DNA from 4 places in the Pantoea sp. X-Soil-MYKO-1289 genome. Region 2 is predicted to be linked to each of the others. Evidence: riboswitches for the same ligand, from Rfam matches in the RefSeq annotation. Region 2 holds a riboswitch; each other region holds the start of a gene.
What was found. Region 2 has a riboswitch for thiamine pyrophosphate ahead of thiB (thiamine ABC transporter substrate binding subunit). Riboswitches for the same ligand answer to the same signal wherever they lie in the genome.
Positions count from the first base shown of each region.

Region 1: it holds a riboswitch for thiamine pyrophosphate, as region 2 does, so the genes downstream of both, thiC (phosphomethylpyrimidine synthase ThiC) here and thiB (thiamine ABC transporter substrate binding subunit) in region 2, are expected to answer to the same signal.
Region 3: it holds a riboswitch for thiamine pyrophosphate, as region 2 does, so the genes downstream of both, thiM (hydroxyethylthiazole kinase) here and thiB (thiamine ABC transporter substrate binding subunit) in region 2, are expected to answer to the same signal.
Region 4: it holds a riboswitch for thiamine pyrophosphate, as region 2 does, so the genes downstream of both, AC6I7Z_RS19520 (FAD-dependent oxidoreductase) here and thiB (thiamine ABC transporter substrate binding subunit) in region 2, are expected to answer to the same signal.

Region 1 covers NZ_AP036004.1:3,775,990-3,779,192, forward strand. The annotation lists gene nudC (NAD(+) diphosphatase) at 1-214, opposite strand, end outside; gene rsd (sigma D regulator) at 367-876, shown strand; TPP riboswitch at 1,011-1,111, shown strand; gene thiC (phosphomethylpyrimidine synthase ThiC) at 1,198-3,123, shown strand; gene thiE (thiamine phosphate synthase) at 3,120-3,203, shown strand, end outside.
Region 2 covers NZ_AP036004.1:3,329,734-3,332,936, reverse strand. The annotation lists gene thiP (thiamine/thiamine pyrophosphate ABC transporter permease ThiP) at 1-1,092, opposite strand, end outside; gene thiB (thiamine ABC transporter substrate binding subunit) at 1,068-2,054, opposite strand; TPP riboswitch at 2,099-2,191, opposite strand; gene sgrR (HTH-type transcriptional regulator SgrR) at 2,227-3,203, opposite strand, start outside.
Region 3 covers NZ_AP036004.1:2,718,263-2,721,465, reverse strand. The annotation lists gene AC6I7Z_RS13060 (PAAR domain-containing protein) at 1-810, opposite strand, end outside; gene AC6I7Z_RS13055 (PAAR domain-containing protein) at 814-1,359, opposite strand; TPP riboswitch at 1,640-1,736, shown strand; gene thiM (hydroxyethylthiazole kinase) at 1,771-2,565, shown strand; gene thiD (bifunctional hydroxymethylpyrimidine kinase/phosphomethylpyrimidine kinase) at 2,562-3,203, shown strand, end outside.
Region 4 covers NZ_AP036005.1:23,061-26,263, reverse strand. The annotation lists gene AC6I7Z_RS19530 (thiazole synthase) at 1-369, opposite strand, end outside; gene thiS (sulfur carrier protein ThiS) at 373-570, opposite strand; gene AC6I7Z_RS19520 (FAD-dependent oxidoreductase) at 554-1,495, opposite strand; TPP riboswitch at 1,629-1,748, opposite strand; gene AC6I7Z_RS19515 (DMT family transporter) at 1,790-2,740, opposite strand.

The sequences.
Region 1 (3,203 bases), 450 kb from region 2:
TCAGCTGGCGCACCGAGAACATGTCGCGATCGCGGCTCTCACACACCAGCCATACCGTTTCGCCCTGCCACTCGCCGACCGCCTGCGCCTTGCTGCCTGCGAGCTTAAACGCAGCGGCGCTGCCGTGCGGCAGATCGCCTTGCGGCAACCAAAGTTTCTGTTCATGGCTGACAATCCACCATCCAGCGTCTACGCTTGAGATCTCATGTTGCATCTAATCGTCATCCTTAGCGTCTTATCAATACGCTGAAGTCCTGATGTTAAGTGTGTAGACAAACAACTATACCCTAAATCGTCCAGCTTGCAGGCGGCGCCAGGCCAGCCGCAGCGTGACGGGAAGGGCACTTTCTTTACATGGAGTCAGATATGCTTAACCAGTTAAACGTCCTGACTGAGCGCGTAGGTGGCAGCAACGAACTGGTAGACACGTGGCTGGACGCCCGTCGCCAGCTACTTGTTTCTTATTACCACCTGGTTGGGCTGAAGCCTAACAAAGAGGCGCTCACGACGTTAGACGAGCAGGCGCTCGACAACTTTTGTCACAGCCTGGTCGATTACCTTTCCGCCGGTCACTTCAGCATTTATGAGCGCATCATCAATGAGATGGAAGGCGATAGCCCGATGATCGCCGCCGCGCAGATTTATCCGCCGCTGGAGGGCAACACCGAGCGTCTGATGCAGCTCTATGACGGCCATCTGCAGCAGTCTATCGACGACGATAACTGCGTCGATTTTCAGCTGGCGCTGTCGGAAGTCGGCGAAGTGCTGGAAGCGCGTTTTACGCTGGAAGACAAGCTGATCCAGCTTGCCTGGGACAACCGCCTGGTGCGCGCGCCGGTGGCAAACGACAGCAGCCAGCTGTCGCGCCCGGCTTAAGGTTAGTCAGTTGTAAATCGCTTGTTATTCTAAAGCAGCCCTTCTATGCTGAACGGGTTTTCGACGATAGCGCCGAAAACCCGTTTTGTTTTTTGTGCGATATGCACGGGCGTTTTGCGTGTAAAGCGTAAAACAACATCTTGTCGGAGTGCCCGCAAGGGCTGAGACCGTTAATTCGGGATCCGCGGAACCTGATCAGGTTAGAACCTGCGAAGGGAACAAGAGTAAACATCATCAGTGCGCTGGCGATTTTGCCTGCCGTTTCTGTTACTCCTTCCGAACTCCGGACAAGCAACGTTCCCCCTCAACAGGAAAATTGCTATGTCTATGACCAAAACCAACCGACGTGAACAGCGCGCTCAGGCGCAGGCCTTTATTGAGGCGCTGCAGAGCGGCATCGCCTTTCCCAACTCGAAACGTATCTGGATCCAGGGCAGCCGTGACGATATCCGCGTGCCGATGCGCGAGATCCAGCTCAGTCCGACGCTGCTCGGCGGCGATAAAGATCGTCCGCGCTATGAAGAGAATGAGGCGGTGCCCGTCTACGATACCGCCGGTCCCTACGGCGATCCCGATGCCGTTATCGACGTACAGCGCGGACTGGCGAAGCTGCGCGCCGACTGGATTGTCGCGCGCGACGACAGCGAGGCGCTGACGCACACCAGCTCGCGCTATACGCAGCAGCGTCTGGCCGACGACGGGCTCGATCATCTGCGTTTCGAGCGGCTGCCGCAGCCGCGGCGCGCAAAAGCGGGACGACGCGTTACCCAGCTCCACTATGCCCGTCAGGGCGTCGTCACGCCGGAGATGGAGTTTATCGCGCTGCGCGAGAATATGGGCCGCGAACGCATTCGCAGCGAAGTGCTGCGCCAGCAGCATGACGGCCACGGTTTCGGCGCGCAGCTGCCGGAAAACATCACCCCTGAGTTCGTACGCCAGGAAGTGGCCGCCGGACGCGCCATTATTCCCGCGAATATCAACCATCCCGAATCGGAGCCGATGATTATCGGCCGCAACTTTCTGGTCAAGGTCAACGCCAATATCGGCAACTCGGCGGTCACCTCCTCTATCGAAGAAGAGGTGGAGAAACTGGTCTGGTCGACCCGCTGGGGCGCCGACACCGTGATGGATCTCTCCACCGGTCGTTATATTCACGAAACGCGCGAGTGGATCCTGCGCAACAGCCCGGTGCCCATCGGCACCGTACCGATTTACCAGGCGCTGGAAAAGGTCAACGGCGTCGCGGAAAACCTCGACTGGGAAGTGTTTCGCGACACGCTGCTGGAGCAGGCGGAGCAAGGCGTCGATTACTTCACCATCCACGCCGGCGTGCTGCTGCGCTATGTGCCGATGACGGCGAAGCGCCTGACCGGCATCGTTTCGCGCGGCGGGTCGATTATGGCGAAGTGGTGTCTGTCGCATCACCGCGAAAGTTTTCTCTATACGCACTTTCGCGAAATTTGCGAAATCTGCGCCGCCTACGACGTTTCGCTGTCGCTTGGCGATGGCCTGCGTCCCGGCTCGATTCAGGACGCCAACGACGAGGCGCAGTTCGCCGAGCTGCGCACGCTGGGCGAGCTGACGAAGATCGCCTGGGAGTATGACGTGCAGGTGATGATCGAAGGGCCCGGCCATATTCCTATGCAGATGATCCGCCGCAATATGACCGAGCAGCTGGAGCACTGTCACGAAGCGCCGTTCTATACGCTCGGCCCGCTGACCACCGATATCGCCCCCGGCTACGATCACTTCACCTCCGGCATCGGCGCCGCGATGATCGGCTGGTTCGGCTGCGCCATGCTCTGCTACGTGACGCCCAAAGAGCATCTCGGCCTGCCAAATAAAGAGGACGTTAAGCAGGGATTGATTACCTATAAGATCGCCGCCCATGCGGCGGATCTGGCGAAGGGGCATCCCGGCGCGCAGATCCGCGATAACGCCATGTCCAAGGCGCGCTTTGAATTTCGCTGGGAGGATCAGTTCAATCTGGCGCTCGATCCTCATACCGCGCGCGCCTATCACGACGAAACCCTGCCGCAGGAGTCGGGTAAAGTGGCCCACTTCTGCTCGATGTGCGGGCCAAAATTCTGCTCGATGAAAATCAGCCAGGAAGTGCGCGACTATGCGGCGAGCCAGGCCGAGGCGCAGCCGATCGCCATCGGCATGCAGCAGATGTCTGAAACCTTTCGCCGCCGTGGCAGCGAGCTTTACCACTCAGCCGACGCGCTGAACGAGGAGAAACGATGAACGCCCCTTTCCCTGCCACCGCCTCGCGCTTAGGGCTCTATCCGGTCGTCGACAGCGTGGAGTGGATTGCGCGACTGCTG
Region 2 (3,203 bases):
GCGCTGACGCAGGCGCAGCTCGCGGCTGCTCCACAGCAGCATCAGGGTAAGCGTGACGCAGAGCGCGCCCGCGCCTAGGGCGATACGCAGCGAGGTCAGCGTCGCCTGCCACAGCGCCGGCTGGGCCAGCGCGCCGCCCGAGACGCCGCGCAGCCCGTCAACGATCACCGCCAGCAGCGGCGGCAGCAGCAGCAGCAGCGCCAGCGCGATAAGCAGGCCGTCGCCGATGCGCGCGCGCCGCGAATCGTGCGGATCGCGCCAGCTGCGCAGCTGCGCGCTGCCTGCCGGAATCGCCTTGCTGAAGCGCTGGCTCAGCAGCACCAGCGTCAGGCAGAAGGCAAGCTGGATCAGCGCCAGCAGCGCGGCGCGGCCGGGATCGTAGTCGTAGCTCAGCGCCTGAAAGATGGCCAGCTCGATGGTGGTGGCCTGTGGGCCGCCGCCCAGCGAGAGCACGGTCGCGAAGCTGGCGAAGCAGAGCATAAAAATCAGCGCGCCGGTCGGCAGCAGCTGTCGGCGCAGCCAGGGCCACTCCAGCAGGCGGAAAAAGTGCCAGCCGCGCAGCCCGAGCTGGGCGGCGAGCTGACGCTGTTCGCCAGGAATATTCTCCAGCGTCTGCAGCATCAGGCGCGTCGCCAGCGGCAGGTTGAAAAAGCAGTGCGCCAGCAGAATGCCCTGCAGCCCATAGGGCGAGAAGCGGTAGTCGATGCCGAACAGCTGACAGAGCTGCGCCAGCCAGCCGACGCGGCCATAGACCGTCAGCAGGCCGAAGACCGCCACCAGCACCGGCAGCACCAGCGTCATGGCGCAAAGGCGCAGCAGCAGCTGACGGCCGGGAAAACGCCTGCGGTAGAGGGCGCGCGCCAGCGGTATCGCGGGCAGCAGCGACAGCAGGGCGGAGAGCAGCGCCTGGGTGAATGAGAAGCGCACCACGTGGCGCAGATAGCTGTCATGCAGCAGCCCGCGCCAGTCGCCCGCCGGCGCGCTGGCCCAGAGCGCGCCGAACGCCAGCAGCGCCACGCCGCACAGCAGCAGCGCGGCGGCGCTGCCCGGCGCCATCCACAGCGGGATTAGCGGCTGACGGCGCGTTGCCATGCGTTAATCCACTCTGCGCGCTGCTGCGCCACTTGCTGCGGACTATACTGCAGCGCGGTTTGCGGCACGCTCAGCGTCTGGAAACCCGCCGGCAGCTCGCTTTTAATGACCGGATACATCCAGTTGCCGGTCGGAATGGCGTTCTGGAAGGCGGGCGTCAGCATAAACTGCATAAACTGCTGCGCCAGCTTCGGCTGCTTGCTGCCGGCGAGCTGCGCCGCGACTTCGACCTGCAAATAGTGGCCTTCGGCAAACGGCGCGGCGGCGTAGTTCTCTTTTTTCTCTTCGATCAGGTGATAGGCGGGCGAAGTGGTATAGCTCAGCACCAGATCGCCTTCGCCTTTCAGGAACAGGCCGTAAGCTTCGCTCCAGCCCTTAGTGACGGTAACGGTTTTCTGCGCCAGCTTCTGCCAGGCCTGCGGCGCGCTGTCGCCGTAGACTTTCTGCATCCAGAGCAGCAGGCCCAGACCCGGCGTGCTGGTGCGCGGATCTTCATAGATTACGCGCCATTTCTCCGGGCTTTCCACCAGCTCTTTCAGGCTGGTGGGCGGGTTTTTAAGGCGCGTTTTATCGTAGACGAAGGCGAAGTAGCCGTAGTCGAAGGGCACGAAGGTTTGATCCTGCCAGCCGCCCGGCAGCGTCAGGTTATGGAGATCGACCGCGCTTTTGGCGAACAGGCCGGTCTGCTGCGCCGCCTGCAGCAGATTATTGTCGAGGCCGAGCACCACGTCGGCCTTGCTGTTCTTGCCTTCCATGCGCACGCGGTTCAGCAGCGAGACGCCATCTTCCAGCGCCACATAGCGCAGCTCGCAGCCGCACTGCGCTTCAAAGGCTTTTTTCACCGCCGGGCCGGGGCCCCATTCGGCGGAGAAGGAGTCGTAGGTGTAGACGGTCAGGGCAGGTTTTGCCGCCAGCGCCGGCACGGACAGCAACATCAGCAGAGGGAGAATCTGTTTAACCACTTTGCGCTCCTGGGGAGAGTTGTTATGAGTCGCAAAGGATCTGAGCGTAGCAGCCTCTCAAATCCCTACGTCGGTATTAACCGAATCAGGTTCGACGGGTTTTTCTCAGCCTTTCGCAGGCACCCCGTTGAGAACGGCTCATTCTAGACATTTCGCCGCCAGGGGGAAAGCGTCACAGCGTCGGCGGCGCGAACCAGGCGGATTTAAAGTCGAACCAGCCAAGCGTATTGAGCCGCACGCCGCGCATGCTGCGCTGGCCCTCCAGCAGCAGCCAGTGATGAAACAGCGGATGCACACCGTCCGCGTCGAGCAGCCGCTTGCTCCATTCGGCGAGCGGCAGCGCTTTGCGCCGCCAGCGCGCGGCGTCGGCTTCCCAGTCGAGCGGCAGACAGTGATGCAGCAGCGGGATCTCGTAGAGCTGGGCAAACAGCGCATACTCCAGCGGCAGAGTGAAGTTGACGCTGCCGAGCCAGACGTCGCTTTCCGCCTCGCCCTGATGCCAGGTTTCATAGTCGACCGCGCGGGTAATCAGCCGCACGTTGTGCGCAGCCAGCAGCGGGCGCAGCGCGTTGGCGATGCCCTCATGCTCGACGTGCTGGCTGTACCAGGTCAGCGTCAGGCTCTCCAGACCGGGCGGCCTGGTCGCCGGCGTCAAATCGCGCCGGTGATGCCAGCGCGGCAGCAGGCCGTAAGCGGGATACCAGTAGCGCTGATAGCCGGCCTCGGCATGGTTGAGCAGCGCGATGGGGTTCAGCAAATGGCAGAGCCAGCGCCGGACGTCGGCGTCGCGTCCCAGGGCAGAGCGCTGATCGAACAGGAGAAAATAGCAGCCCTCTTCAAGGCGGCTCTCTTCCGACTTTTCATCCTCGGCGGCGCCCTGGAGGCGCACGCCGGAGTAGACCAGCTCGTCGCTGATCTCCGGCAGCACCCAGATCGAGACGTCGTCGATCAGCGCGCGAAAGCCGAAATAGTCGTCAAACGCCTCGATCTTCAGCTGACTCTGCTGGTTGCGCACCACGCGATAGGGGCCGGTGCCGACGGGATGGCGCGCGAAGTCGCGCATCTGCGGCCATTCGCGCGGCAGAATCATGGCGCTGACGCTGCCGAGCAGCCACGGCAGCCAGTCGTCCGGTTCGCTGAGATGGAGAT
Region 3 (3,203 bases), 610 kb from region 2:
ATAGGTCTCCTGAATTTCTTTGAGAACTTTTTCAATGCCCTCAAAGTACTTTCCTACTGGTTCAGCTGCCAGACCAATGCCTTTATCTGCAATGTTAGAGAAGTTGGCAATGGTGGCGTAATGTTTGTGCAGAAAATTAGCCTCTTCATGTGTCAGCGGCTCAAGGGCTGCGTCAACTCGCGCTTTTGCTTGCTGCATATGCTCAATCTGTTCGCTCTCCTGCTTATCAGGATCGACCAAAAGCAGAATTGAACCAGCCTTATACTCCTGACCTGCGCCGTTCAGTAAGCGATAAAGCTCGCGCGTGCCTGCTGGCGGTTCGCTTTCGAATAACCAGGGTTCATAGGCTCTCGTTTCCGCGCCATAAGGAAGAACACAAAATCCAGCGTCGACGGGCTCGCGTTTTGATTTTTGTGATTTTGTTTGTTCCTGTCTCTCTTTTTTAGCTGCCTGGGCATGTTGCTCAGGCTCCTGAACGGGGTCGGGGGCAGCTTTCGTAACAACCGGGGCAGCTTTTACAGGGAGATCCTGATATGGACCATGCCATGCCCAGGTCTGGGAAGGGATAAAACGAGCCCTGCAAGGGCAGGTTGAACGACTGTACAGCGTGCTTGCGACATGCACAGTGTCTACGATATCTCCTGGATGCCCACCTGCGACATGAAAAACGCCAGGATGCTTGCCGCATGAAACCTTATGACCGTTCAGGGCTGCGTAATTACCGGCAAAAGTTTTTTTTCTAGTGCCTTCAAGAACCGTTCCACCGCAGCTTGTTTTGTCACCTTTCACAATCCAGTAGCCCGTTGCCATCCTTTATTCTCCTGGTGGAGTAAGGAAATCGACTGGCATTGCAGGGCTGTTATCCCATTGACAGAGAAACGCCAAATCTTGCGGGGTACTGACAATTACATCGCCGTTATCAATCAGACTGCCCACCAGCGCGTAAGAGACACCCTTGCAGGTGTTTGCTGAACCTGAACCGCTGACAATTCTGGCTTTTGTTGCATCTGGATAAACAACGTAATCGCCCACCATTGCACGGCTTACTTTGATCCCATCACTGAGGGCAAAGGTATCGCTGGCGCTGCCATGCTCAATCCTCCCTCCGTCACGGGTTACTGCGCCAGTAGTAGCGAAACGCCAAATCCGCAGCAATGAGCGGTCTTTCATTTCTTCAACACAGGAGTTCAGAGCCTGAAGCTCTTCAGCGTCTGCATTAGCCCAGCGTTCAGCGGGGAAGGGATTTTTCAGGACATTGATAAGCGTTGACGTGATTTCGTTCGTGTACTGTTTCATAATTCCATTTACTTTTTGTGGAAATAATTTGAGCGGATATTTTATAAAAGTTCTCTCTATCATCAACAGGCATCAGGACCAATTGAGACCAGGTAAATGGTTTCAGCTATCGCAAAAAGGAGCCGTGTGCGCATTTAGATCGTGAAAAGGCTCACAACAGACCTTTATTAGTTCTTGAATATATTTGCTAAGACTCCTGCTCAGGTTTAATGCCTTGCCTCTTTAGAAAAACATGCAAATTAGCTTGTTTAGACCTTTTTTAAGTAAAGAAGTAATAACCGTAGATGCGAGCTTGAATCGGCATGCCACTTCCCCTAATCTGCCAGCGAGTAATCTGTTTTGTACTCATGACTCGGGGTGCCCTTCTTTGTGAAGGCTGAGAAATACCCGTATTACCTGATCTGGATAATGCCAGCGTAGGGAAGTCAGATGCCTGACCGCATTCGCCTTCTTGCTCGCCGGTTGGGAGTAATAATGATCCGCCAACCTCAACGCTTTTCCGACGCGCACTTCGCGCCCGTTCTCGTCCGCTTCGTTCAGCGCCAGCCGCTGGTGCACTGCATGACCAACGACGTGGTGCAGAACGTCACCGCCAACGTCTTGCTGGCGCTCAACGCTTCGCCTGCTATGGTCATCGATCCCGATGAGGCCGCGCAGTTCGCCGCTGTGGCCGACGCGTTGCTGATCAACGTCGGCACTCTGACCCGCGATCGCCGCGACGCCATGCTGGCAGCGGTGCAGGCCGCTAACGCGGCGCAAAAGCCCTGGGTGCTCGATCCGGTGGCGGTCGGGGCGCTGCGCCTGCGCAGTGAATTCTGCCAGCAGCTTCTTGCGCTACGGCCTGCCGCGGTGCGCGGCAACGCGTCTGAAATTCTTGCGCTGGCGCAGCAGGGCGCGGGCGGGCGCGGCGTAGATTCGCAGCATCAGGCGGAGGCGGCGCTGGAGGCGGCGCGCGAGCTGGCGCAAAAGCATCAGACGCTGGTGGCGATCAGCGGCGAGGTCGATTACGTCACCGACGGCCATAAAACGCTGATCATCGCTGGCGGCAGCGCGCTGATGACGCGCGTGGTCGGCACCGGCTGCGCGCTCTCCGCCGTGGTCGCCGCCTTTTGCAGCCTGCCGGGTGACAGGCGGGATAATGTCGCCAGCGCCTGCCGCGTTATGACGCTGGCGGGCGAACGCGCCGCCGCCCAGACCGCCGCGCCCGGCAGCTTCGCCACGCTGTTTATCGATGCCCTGTGGCAGCTGGCACAGGAGGCGCGCCCATGAAACGTATCAACGCGCTGACGATTGCCGGTACCGATCCCAGCGGCGGCGCAGGGATCCAGGCCGATCTCAAAGCCTTCTCAGCGCTCGCGGCCTATGGCACCAGCGTTATCACCGCGCTGGTGGCGCAGAACACCCGCGGCGTACAGTCGGTTTACCGCATAGAGCCTGAGTTTGTCGGCGCACAGCTCGATTCGGTGCTGAGCGACGTGCGCATCGACACGGCGAAAATTGGCATGCTGTCGGAAACCGCCATCGTGCAGATCGTAGCGGAAAAGCTGAAGCGAGCCGCTATCCCTTACGTGGTGCTGGACACGGTGATGGTGGCGAAAAGCGGCGATCCCTTGCTGTCGCCCGACGCTATCGCCAGCGTGCGCGAGCTGCTGCTGCCGCAGGTATCGTTAATCACGCCCAATCTGCCGGAGGCGGCAGCGCTACTCGACTGCGCGCCAGCGCGCAGTGAAGAGGCGATGCTCGGGCAGGGCGAAGCGCTGCTGGCGCTCGGCTGTCAGGCGGTGCTGATGAAAGGCGGCCATCTTGGCGACAGCGAAAGTCCGGACTGGTTGATGACGAGCAACGGAGCCGAACGTTTTACCGCACCGCGCGTCAATACGCGTCATACTCACGGCACCGGCTGCTCG
Region 4 (3,203 bases), on a different replicon from region 2:
AAAGACCTGGAAGCCGTCGGCGCAGAGAATGCGCGCCGCTTCCACCAGCGCAAAGGGATCGGGCTGCAGCGTGTCGGCGTTGCCGATCACCTCCAGCTTTATCCAGGGCGTGTCGAAGAGTTCGCGCGCCATATGCGCCGTGGTCACCGCCTCTTTCACGCTGTGACAGCCGGCGGTGTTGGGCAGCACGCGACGGTTGAGCTGGCTGAGCAGCTCGCGAAACGCGCCGCCCTGGCTGCCTTCGCGCCGCAGGCTGACGGTGATGATCTCCGCCTCCGCGGCGCAGATCGCCTGCTGCAAAATCTCGGGCGACGGATAGCCTGCGGTGCCGAGCAGAAAACGCGAACGGGGAACAAAACCGTAAAACATGGTTTAGCCTCCCTGCATCGGCGACAGCACTTCCAGACGGCATCCCGCCTCCAGCCGCTGGCTTTCATACTGCGCGCGCGGCAAGAACTCACCGTTAAAGGCGCTGGCGACGCAGGCGGCGTCGATCTGCCGCTCCTGCAGCAGCGCGGCGACCGTCGCCGCCTCGGTTTCCACTCTCTGACCGTTAAGTTCGATTTGCATCATTCGACTCCTGACTAAGCAGTTGCATAAGCTGCTGCGCCATGGCGGGCGCGAGCAAAAAACCGTGACGATACATGCCGTTAAGGGAGAAAACCCCGTCTTGATAGCGTACTTCCGGCAGGTTATGGCGATAGGCGGGCCGCCTTCCCGTGCCGCTCTCGACGATGCGCGCTTCGGCCAGCGCCGGATGGATGCTCCAGGCGGCGCTGAGCAGCTCCATCATGGCGCGAGCGCTGATCGCACTGGCGTCGTCGCTCTCGACCATGGTGGCGCCGAGCATAAACAGGCCGTCGGCGCGCGGCACCAGATAGCAGGGAAAGCGCGGATGCAGCAGCCGGATCGGACGGGAGAAGTGGAGTTCATCGCACTGCAGGATCAGCATCTCACCGCGAACCGCGCGCAGGTCAGGCTGGCGATCGGCGGCGTGAATGCCGCGGCAGTCGATCACCGTGCCGCCTGGTTTGCCGCGGTGAAAAACGACGCCGCGCGCTTCCAGGCTGGCGCGCAGCTGGCGCATGGCGTCGCGCGGATTAAGATGCGCTTCATCAGGGAAAAACAGGCCGCGCGCAAAGCGCCCTGCGAGTTCAGGCTCAAGCTGCGCGGGATCGCGCCAATGATGCTGCCGCGTCATGCGCGCGAAGCGCGTCAGCTCCGCGGCGTCACGCGGCATGGCCACCACCAGCGTGCCCTGACGCGCGACGCCCTCGACCCGCTGCGCCCACCAGCCGGCGGCGCGCTGCCCCAGCTCGATAACCTGTTCAGGGGCGCTCTCCCCTTCGCAAAAGGGCGCCAGCATGCCGCCCGCCCAGTGCGACGCGGGCGTCTCGTCGCTGACGATCACCTCTGGCGTTTCGCCCTGTTCGGCCAGCAGCGTAGCGACGCACAAGCCGGCGACGCCGCTGCCGATGACCGACCAGCGGCTCATGGCGCGCACCTGACAGAGAAAGTGGTTTGAAAAAGAGTCATGTTCACGCAGGCCTCGATGTTGACGACCCGTGATACATGAAGGGAAAAAGCATGAGCAGGCTCACGCGGCAGGCATCTCATCCAGGCAAAAAACAATGAGATACGAGTCTTCCTACGCCAGTATCAACTGGGTCAGGTTCAAAGGGTCGCTAAACCGCGCGCTGCGCTATTAGCCTCTCAGTCTCTCTGGCGAGACTCCCCCGACGGTCATTAGTTGTAGGGCAACTGCCTGCCCGACGTCAAGTACGGCGTGTTAATCCGGCGTTAAATCGGCGGTTTCGCTGCGGGCGGTCAGCGCTGATGCCGCGGCCCGTCGCCGCTGCCGACGCTCGCTCAAAACCGCGTAAATGCCGGCGAACGCGACGAGACTGGCGCCGATCAGGGTGAGTTTCTCGGGCAAGGCGCCGAGAAAAATCAGGCCGATAATCACCGACCAGAGCAGCGAGCTGTAATCGAATGGGGCGAGCAGCGAGGCATCGGCGTAGCGCAGGCTCAGCGTCAGCAAAATTTGCGTCAGTCCGCCGCACAGTCCGCACCCCAGCAGCAAAAGCAGCTGCTCGCCCTGCGGCAGGCGCCAGCCGAACGGCAGCGTCAGCAGCGAGGTCGCGCCCGTCATGGCGGTAAACCAGAAGGCGATCGCGCCCGGCTTCTCTTTCCCGCTCAGATAGCGGATCTGAATCAGCGCGCCTGCCGTGCAGAGCGCAGAGAGCAGCGCCAGCAGGACGCCGACGGAAGAGGCCAGGCTGGCTACCGTGAGCCTGGGCGGGCCGCTGAGCGACAGATGACCCGAGAGCATAATGACGATCCCCGCGAAACCGGCCGCTACCGACAGCCAGCGATTCAGCCGCACCCTTTCGCGCAGCACCACGGCGGCAAGCAGCACGGTAAACAGCGGCGCGGCGTAGTTGATAGCGGTGGCGTCGGTCAGGGAGATATAAATCAGCGACAGATAGCTGAGGTACATGCTGCAGGTGCCCGCCAGGCCGCGGCCGATATGCCCTTTCACATTGCGGGTTTTGATGCCCTGAATAATGCCGCCCTGAAAGGTCAGCCATAGCAGCAGCGGCATAACGCCCACCAGCGAACGGAAGAAGATCACTTCTCCCACCGGCAGCGCGCCCTCCAGACCTTTTACGCAGGCCAGCATCAGCGTCGAGCTAAGGGTCGCCATAATTTTGAGTGAAATTCCCGTCGACGCGCTCACGTCGCGCTCCTTATTTACCGATTGCAGAAAGTGAGCGTTAAGGGTAACGCAGATGCGCGGCGCGGGCGGTGGGAAACCACAGCAAATACAGCGTATTCTGCCTTTATGAGCCAGGCGCGCAGCACAAATATGCGTCTGATTTTTGCGCCCTTGCGACGCGAACGCTGAAGAAATTTATTTCCCGCTTTGCTTAGCCTGGATGAATATAATTTATCGCCCGGCCCTGGTGCTCATCGCGCATCAGCCAAAGCGGCGACGCGATAAAAACAAGGCCAGTATAAAGCGAAATAAAAACGCGCCGGAAAAAGCAGATATAATATTCAAATTATTGGTACAGAACGATTTTTATGCACGACCGCCGCCAGGGAAGAGTAACAACCTCAATCAAGCTCAGGTTATATAAATTGTTTAGTAAACCGTCAGTTAAATAGCCAGAGCAAAAAAAATTTCGCCGCCTGCCCTG